2 regions of the Bradyrhizobium sp. 192 genome follow, and region 2 is predicted to be linked to the other one. Evidence: predicted binding sites of a transcription regulator. Region 2 holds the regulator's gene; the other holds the start of a gene.

Region 1 (4,574 bases), 1.2 Mb from region 2:
TAGTCTTTACACCACGCTGCCTTGCTCCTTCTATGATCGCTTCGAGCGGATTCACAATCCCGGTCGTAGTCTCGCAGTGGACCAAGCATACGTGCGTGATACCTGGATCTCGGTTCAAACGCTCGATGACTTCCTCGGGGTCCAACGGTTCGGTGGCTCCCTTGATAAGATTCACCGCTTGGACGCCCCACAGCCGCAGAATTTTGAGAATGCGCTCGCCATAAATGCCGTTTATGCAAACAAGCGGCCGGTCGGTCTGGGCGACAAATGAAGAGAGAGCAGCTTCCATTCCAAAGGAGCCGCCACCCTGGATAGGAACGACCGAATAGCCTTCCGCATTGCCCGACACATTGAGCATCAGCTGCCTCATGCGAGCGGTCACTTTCTTGAACTCGCAATCGCGCGATGCGAGGTCGAGTTGCATCTCGGCCTTCACTGCCGACGATAACGACATTGGCCCAGGCGTCAGCAAAGCACGTTGTGTTGTCACACTACCTCCGGTTAGTTGTCTCGTCACACGATCCCCTTATGTAGTGCCCATCGCAGTTCGACAGAGTCACACGATGTGTTTCGCGTGAAGACGACCGAAACCCGAATGAACGAGACCCTTGAGCCTAGTCGCGGATTCCGGAACGATCTGCGTAAAGCCCGCAGATGTCCGGTACCGCACCACGTAGCCGTTCGCAGTTGCCACGAAGCATCAGCTTCCTTCTGGCATTGAGATGCAGGCTTGAGGGCCACCATCTTGCGTCGCTCACAGGCAAGTCAGCCGCTCTACTTACGTGCGAGCGGCGTCTTACGATCCGACGGTGAGCCAAGCGCATCTGTCAGACGCGCGTTGCTATGACCCAGAGACAGGGGAGCTTCACGACAGTCGTCGATGACCGGGCTCGCCTTCCGTGAGCCTAGGATTGGGACATTCGCACTCTATGTTACTCGTTGGGACGGCTTCGGGTGCTGAAGTCTGTCACCGCCCATTTCGACAGGTTACATCTTGACGTAAGGTGCGATTCAAGCCCCTCCGATAGCTTATCGTGCGAAACTTTTCGGACGATGCGGCTGTGTCGCATGTAATCCGAGGCGCCACAGTATGTGCACGATGTCCAAGATGAATCCCATCAAGCTCCAAACTTAAAGACGCGCTCGACGCACAAGGCAGGCAAATGACCGCTGGGGCTTCTTGAAGGAGAGCGCTTGTCGTGACCGCAGGTATAAGAGCCGCCCGACTGCGTCGTTAGGGCCCGCAATATCATATCCACTTCACGCCGACTAAATCCGCAGACCAGACGGCTCTGCCACAAGGCCTGGCGGACCTGGGGCGAACTTAGATCACCTGACTAGTTTCGGAGTCCGTATCCCTCCGGCGGCGCCGGCGGCGGCCGTGTTGTGTAGTTTGAGAGGCGGCCGAGTATTTGATCTTAAGTCTAGCTTTGAGGTCACGTAGCGATAGGGCGCCGAACGTCGGTGGCGACGGAGCTGCGACGAGCAGGTTCGCCATTTGCAGGCTGACGAGACGGTCTGCGGCCTCGCGCGCCGGTACGCGGTGGCTTACAGCCTGCTGTTCACCAGGTCGACAAGCGCACCAGGGGCGACCGGGCGGAGATTTTGTGCCAGCTCTTGTTCCTGTCGAGATCACACCTACGCTGGCTCCGGTATTGATCAGCACGCCGCCACCGGCGTCTTCACAGCTCGCCCATCGCTTCAGGATTTAGTTGAACGCGTCGGCCAGGCCATGGTCGCGGGACAGTTCGGCGAGCTGTTCGCGCATATAGAGCTGTCGCGATGCGGGCAGAGGTCCTTTCGCGCAAACCGGGACATCGGCGCGCTCGCTGTCTGGAGCACGGGCGATCCGTCCAGCAGCCTTCGCCGCGCAAAGGTGATCTGAAACTGGACCAGGTGCCGAACGATCTGAGCACATTTCTGCGCTAGCTCTCGCAGCCGGCGTTGCCTCGCCTCGAGTTGCTGAGTATCGGATCATCGATCAAGCGGAGCGATACCCCCCAATTCGCGACCTCTGCGTCAGGTTCTAAACGCATCCCAATCTTAGAACGAAGTCAGCCGACGATCCGCACTTGAACCGGCACCAGATCGGCGGGCCTTTACCAGCTCGAATTTAGGGCAGAGGAATTGAACTGTTAGGCTACATCGGGCTGAGAGACAGAGCCGTACGACTCAATCAGAAGAAGGTCGGGTGCTCGGCGGCAAGCGGACAAAGTGATCTGGGGCAGCCCCCACAGAGATCCCGCGCGCCCACCGGATTTTTCCTGCTACAAACACTTGTTCCCCAAAAAATCGGTCCTATTTCAGCTGCGCCTGCATTGGCACTCGCCGGCCACGATTGCTAGCAATCGGGAAATCTTCAACTGAAGTAAATGCTTAGGAGATCTGCATGGAATTCCGTCCGCTTCACGACCGCGTCGTGGTCAAGCGCATTGACGCAGAAGAAAAGACCGCTGGCGGCATCATCATTCCGGACACTGCCAAGGAAAAGCCTTCGCAAGGTGAAGTCATCGCCGTCGGCCCCGGCGGCCGCGACGAGAGCGGCAAGCTGATCCCGATCGACGTCCTGGTCGGCGACCGCGTCCTGTTCGGCAAGTGGTCAGGCACCGAGGTCAAGATCGACGGCCAGGAGCTGTTGATCATGAAAGAGAGCGACATCCTGGGCGTTCTCACCGACGTGTCCGCCAAGAAGAAGGCCGCCTAAACCATCGCTCGCACCGCTCATCCTGAGGAGCGCCTGCTGGGCGTCGCCAAGGGTGAGACCAAGTAAAACATTCAGGAAAACTCACATGTCAGCTAAAGAAGTCAAATTCGGCGTCGATGCACGCGACAAGATGCTGCGCGGCGTCGACATCCTCGCCAACGCGGTGAAGGTCACGCTCGGCCCGAAGGGCCGCAACGTTGTGCTCGACAAGTCGTTCGGCGCACCCCGCATCACCAAGGACGGCGTCACCGTCGCCAAGGAGATCGAGCTCGAGGACAAGTTCGAGAACATGGGCGCGCAGATGGTGCGCGAAGTCGCCTCCAAGTCCGCCGATGCGGCCGGCGACGGCACCACCACCGCAACCGTTCTCGCGGCTGCGATCGTTCGTGAGGGCGCCAAATCGGTTGCCGCCGGCATGAACCCGATGGATCTGAAGCGCGGTATCGACCTCGCGGTCGAAGCCGTCGTTGCGGACCTCGTCAAGAACTCGAAGAAGGTCACCTCGAACGACGAGATCGCCCAGGTCGGCACCATCTCGGCCAACGGTGACGCGGAGATCGGCAAGTTCCTCGCCGACGCCATGAAGAAGGTCGGCAACGAGGGTGTCATCACCGTCGAGGAAGCCAAGTCGCTCGAGACCGAGCTCGACGTCGTCGAGGGCATGCAGTTCGACCGCGGCTACATCTCGCCCTACTTCGTCACCAACGCCGACAAGATGCGCGTTGAGATGGACGACGCCTACATCCTCATCAACGAGAAGAAGCTCTCCTCGCTGAACGAGCTGCTGCCGCTGCTCGAGGCCGTGGTGCAGACCGGCAAGCCGCTGGTCATCGTCGCCGAGGACGTCGAAGGTGAAGCGCTTGCGACGCTGGTCGTGAACCGTCTCCGTGGCGGCCTGAAGGTTGCGGCCGTCAAGGCTCCGGGCTTCGGTGATCGCCGCAAGGCCATGCTGCAGGACATCGCGATCCTGACCGGCGGCCAGGCGATCTCGGAAGATCTCGGCATCAAGCTCGAGAACGTTACGCTCAACATGCTCGGTCGCGCCAAGAAGGTGATGATCGACAAGGAGAACACCACGATCGTCAACGGCGCCGGCAAGAAGGCCGACATCGAGGCGCGCGTGTCCCAGATAAAGGCGCAGATCGAGGAGACCACCTCGGACTACGACCGTGAGAAGCTCCAGGAGCGTCTTGCCAAGCTCGCAGGCGGCGTCGCGGTGATCCGCGTCGGCGGCGCGACCGAGGTCGAGGTGAAGGAGCGCAAGGATCGCGTTGATGACGCGATGCATGCGACCCGCGCCGCGGTTGAGGAAGGCATCGTCCCGGGCGGCGGCGTCGCCCTGCTCCGTGCCTCCGAGCAGCTCAAGGGTCTGCGCACCAAGAACGACGACCAGAAGACCGGCGTCGAGATCGTCCGCAAGGCGCTCTCCGCGCCCGCTCGCCAGATCGCGATCAACGCCGGTGAAGACGGCTCGGTCATCGTCGGCAAGATCCTGGAGAAGGAGCAATACGCCTACGGCTTCGACTCGCAGACCGGCGAGTACGGCAACCTGATCTCCAAGGGCATCATCGACCCGACCAAGGTGGTCCGCACCGCGATTCAGAACGCTGCCTCCGTGGCGGCCCTGCTGATCACCACGGAAGCCATGGTCGCCGAGCTGCCCAAGAAGGGCGGCTCCGGTCCGGCGATGCCGCCGGGCGGCGGCATGGGCGGCATGGGCGGCATGGACTTCTGATCCAACTCTCTCAAAAATGCGATCCCCGGCAGAAAAATGCCGGGGTCATTTCTTGCTCGCGTCTTTTTCAGTTCGTTGTTCTGATCTCGCGCTATGCGCTGCGGAAATGACGATCAGCAGTTGCTAGACGTTCCG
Region 2 (4,574 bases):
TTCTCCCTGTGGTTATGGATCCCGGGCTCGCGCTTTGCGCGCCCCGGGATGACGGTGCTGTGGGCTTGTCAGGCCAACCCCTCACCAATGCCGGCCGCATTTTCGCGCTTCTGTTCGTGTACGAACGGAACTAGGCTTCGCTCCCGTTGGATCACCCTGAAGGGAGGCAAACGATGCTGGATCGACGGCAGATCCTCGCAATGCTTGGAACGACGGCGCTTGCGACTCTCGCGCCAACGGCACTCTTTGCAGCGGCATCGATCAAGCCGGACGATGCATCCGCGCTGCTCGTGATCGACGTGCAGAACTGCTTCCTGCCCGGCGGCAGCCTCGCGGTGAAAGAGGGCGAGCAGGTGGTGCCCGTCATCAACAAGATCTCGAAGGCGTTTGCCAACGTGGTGATGACGCAGGACTGGCACACGCCGGGCCATATCTCGTTTGCGTCAGTGCATTCCGGCAAGAAGCCGTTCGAGACCGTCGACCTTCCCTACGGCAAGCAGGTGCTGTGGCCCGACCATTGCGTGCAGGGCACCGACGGCGCTTCGCTGTCGAAGGACCTCGCGATCCCGCACGCCGAGCTGATCATCCGCAAGGGCTTTCACAAGGACGTCGACAGCTATTCGGCCTTTCTCGAAGCCGACGGCAAGACCTCGACGGGCCTTGCCGGCTATCTCAAGAGCCGCAAGATCAAGCGCGTCTTCGTCGCGGGCCTCGCGACGGATTTCTGCGTCGCCTGGACCGCGCTCGACGCGCGCAAGGCGGGCTTCGAGGTCTATGTGGTGGAAGACGCCTGCCGCGGCATCGACAATCAGGGATCGCTCGCCAAAGCCTGGGCCGATATGGCCAAGGCCGGCGTGAAGCGGATTCAGTCTGCGGATATCGCGGTGAGCACGTAATCGGCGCGAAACTGCAAGACCCTCATCCTGAGGAGCGCGCTTCTTCGCGCGCGTCTCGAAGGATGAAGGCCCCGATACGGCAGCCTGGCCTGCATGGTTCGAGACGGCGCTAATGCGCCTCCTCACCATGAGGATCGATCAGTTCGCCGCGCTGTTCGGCTCATTGGTGTTGGCGGCCGGCGCGGGCTTCGCGCCGCCCTTGGCGACGCCGACCAGGGCCGGGCGAAGCACGCGCTCGCCGATCGTGTAGCCGGCCTGCATGACCTGCACGACGGTTCCTGACGGCACCGACGCATCAGGCACTTCGTACATCGCCTGGTGGAAGTTCGGGTCGAACTTCTGGCCCTGCGGATCCAGCTTCTTCACGCCGTGCTTTTCCAGCGCGTTGAGCAGCGAACGCTCGGTGAGCTCGACACCCTCGATCAGCGCGGTCAGGCCGGGATCGGCCGTGGCGCGGGCCTCGGGTGGAACGGCATCGAGCGCGCGCTGGAGATTGTCGGCAATGTCGAGAACGTCGCGGGCAAAGCCGGTGATGCCGTAGAGGCGGGCGTCGGCGACTTCCTTGGTGGTGCGCTTGCGCAAATTCTCCATCTCGGCCAGCGTCCGCAGCATGCGGTCGCGCGCCTCGGCGGCTTCCTTCTGCAACGTTTCGACCGAGCCGGGCTCGGGATCGTCGGGCATGATGTAGGGTTTCGACACCACGGGCTCGCCGGTCGCAGCAGTCGTGTCTTCGGGTTGCCGGTCTCGATCGGTCATCGGCTCATTTCTCGAATTGGTCTGGTTTTGAAGTCGCGTGGGACTTTTTCTGGCCCGGATATCGTGCTTCGGGCGCCGAAAATCAAGCGCCCGTGAACGGATCAAACGCCGGTCAGCCTCCCAGCAGGCGACTGACGATGCGGGCGGCGTAGTCCACGGTCGGGATCACGCGGGCATAATTCAGCCGCGTCGGCCCGATTACACCCAAAACGCCCACGATATGGCCGGCGGCATCCCGATAGGGCGAGATGATGGTGGAGGACCCCGACAGCGAAAACAGCTTGTTCTCGCTGCCGATGAAGATGCGCACGCCCTCGGCGGTCTCGGCGCGCCCCAACAGGTCGATCACGCCGCGCTTGGTCTCGAGATCGTCGAACAAGAGCCGAACCCGCTCCAGATCCTCCAGCGCATGCAGATCTTCGAGCAGATTGGCGTGGCCGCGGACGATAAGCTGGCGGTCCTCGGTCTCGCCGCCGGACCAGCTGGCGATTCCGGCGGAAATCACCTTCTGTGCCAGCTGATCGAGCTCGGCGCGGGCCTCTCCAAGCGCCGTCTCGAGCTCGAGCCGGGCCTCGGCCAGGGTCCGGCCGCGGATGCGCGCATTGAGGAAATTGCCGGCCTCGGTGATCGCCGAGGAGGGAACTCCGGGGGGCAGCGACAGCACGCGGTTTTCGACCTGGCCGTCCTCGCCGACCAGAATCACCAGCGCCTTTTCCGGTTCCAGCCGGACGAATTCGATGTGCTTCAGCCGCGCATTGGATTTCGGCGTCAGCACCACCGCGGCAGCGCGGGTCAGGCCCGACAGCCGCGTCAGCGCCTGGTCCAGCGCCGCCTCGACCGAGTGCGCCTGGCCGACGGAGGTGAGCTGGCTCTGAATCGATTGCCGCTCGGCCTCGTTGAGGTCGCCGACCTGCATCAGGGCATCGACGAAGAAGCGCAGGCCGAGTTCCGTCGGCAGCCTGCCGGCGGAGGTGTGGGGCGCATAGATCAGGCCTAGCTGTTCCAGATCGGCCATGACGTTGCGGACCGAGGCCGGCGACAGCGGCATGGCGATCAGGCGCGAGATATTGCGCGAGCCCACGGGTTCACCGGTCGCGAGATAACTTTCGACAATTTGACGAAAGATGTCGCGGGAACGCTCGTTGAGCTGGGCGAGGCCCGCGCGCGGCGCGATCAGATGGATCGGATCGTGATGGGCCACAGACGGTAACTCCTGTCAGACGCATGTAATCTGTCCATCCGGGAGGGTTCTGACAAGCGTCGCGATTGCAGGGCGGAGAACCGGAGGGTGAAAAAGCCTTGTCCTTTCCCCTTGCCGCATACCCTCACCCCACCTACAAGCACCGCGAACAGCCCTACACCGACGAGTTTTGGAGGATTTCCCATGCGGCCAAGCCGCCGTGCGCCCGACGAATTGCGCCCCGTGACGCTGGAGCGCGGCGTGGTCAAATATGCGGAAGGCTCCTGCCTGGTGAAATTCGGCGACACCCATGTGCTGGTGACCGCCACGCTGGAAGATCGCCTGCCGCCGTGGCTGAAGGGCCAGGGCCGCGGCTGGGTCACCGCCGAGTACGGCATGCTGCCGCGCGCGACCTCCGAACGAACGCGCCGCGAGGCCGCCGCCGGCAAGCAGAGCGGCCGCACCGTCGAGATCCAGCGCCTGATCGGCCGCTCGCTTCGCACCATCGTCAATCTCGAAGCGCTCGGCGAGCGTCAGATTACGGTCGATTGCGACGTGCTCCAGGCCGACGGCGGCACGCGCACGGCCTCGATCACCGGCGCCTGGGTCGCGCTCGCCGATTGCATCAGCTGGATGAAGGCGCGCAACATGATCAAGGCCAACGTGATGCGCGACAACGTCGCTGCGATCTCCTGCGGCATCTACAACGGCACGCCGGTGCTCGATCTCGACTACGCCGAGGATTCGGAAGCCCAGACCGACGCCAATTTCGTCATGACCGGCGATGGCCGCATCATCGAGGTGCAAGGCACCGCGGAACGCGAACCGTTCACGCAGGACGAGTTCCTGGCACTGATGGCGCTGGCCCAGAAGGGCATCGCGCGTCTGGTGGACTTGCAGAAACTGGCTGTCGCGTAGTCAATAAGCTCATGCACCGCCGAATCACCGGAAAGCTGGTCATCGCCACCCACAATCCCGGCAAGCTCGCCGAGATGCGCGAGCTTTTGGCGCCTTACGGCATCGAGGCGGTGTCCGCGGGTGAACTCGGCCTGGACGAGCCCGACGAGACCGGCAACGATTTCCGCAGCAATGCCGCGATCAAGGCGATCGCGGCGGCGCAGGCGACCAGGCTTCCCGCGTTTGCCGACGATTCCGGCATCGTAGTCGACACGCTCGACGGCGCACCCGGAATCTACAGCGCACGCTGGGCCGGTCCGATCAAGGATTTCAACGCGGCGATGGCGCAGATCGAGCGCCTGTTGCAGGAGCGCGGCGCGACCACACCGGACAAGCGCAAGGCCCACTTCGTCTCCGCGCTCTGCGTCGCCTGGCCCGACGATCATCTCGAAGAGGTCGAGGCGCGCGTCGACGGCACGCTGGTCTGGCCGCCGCGCGGCACCGCCGGCTTCGGCTATGACCCCATGTTCTTGCCCGACGGCCACAGCCGCACCTTCGGCGAGATGGAAAGCATCGAGAAGCACGGCCTGCCGCCGCTCGGCCTCGGCCTGTCGCATCGCGCCCGCGCCTTCGTGAAACTGGCGGAGATCTGCCTTGAGCCGCGCTAGAGCGTTATCGAGCGAAGTGGATACCGGTTCGCGCCAGGAAAACGCGTCACAACAAGAATCCGAAGCCTTCGGCGTCTACGTGCACTGGCCGTTCTGCCTGTCGAAGTGCCCCTATTGCGACTTCAACAGCCACGTCCGCCACGCCGCGATCGACGAGGCGCGCTTCGCTTCCGCCTT

What was found. Region 2 encodes HrcA, which represses chaperone genes, less so after heat shock. Its sites were predicted from a motif close to GTTAGCACTCNCNNNNNGNGAGTGCTAAC; they were not measured.
Region 1: the regulator HrcA is predicted to act here: its motif matches at 2,318-2,346, upstream of groES (co-chaperone GroES).

The regions. Positions count from the first base shown of each region.
Region 1 covers NZ_CP064690.1:1,854,877-1,859,450, reverse strand. The annotation lists gene IVB24_RS08560 (2-aminoethylphosphonate--pyruvate transaminase) at 1-424, opposite strand, end outside; gene groES (co-chaperone GroES) at 2,390-2,704, shown strand; gene groL (chaperonin GroEL) at 2,790-4,439, shown strand.
Region 2 covers NZ_CP064690.1:610,722-615,295, reverse strand. The annotation lists gene pncA (bifunctional nicotinamidase/pyrazinamidase) at 174-896, shown strand; gene grpE (nucleotide exchange factor GrpE) at 1,035-1,652, opposite strand; gene hrcA (heat-inducible transcriptional repressor HrcA) at 1,765-2,853, opposite strand; gene rph (ribonuclease PH) at 3,037-3,750, shown strand; gene rdgB (RdgB/HAM1 family non-canonical purine NTP pyrophosphatase) at 3,762-4,397, shown strand; gene hemW (radical SAM family heme chaperone HemW) at 4,414-4,574, shown strand, end outside.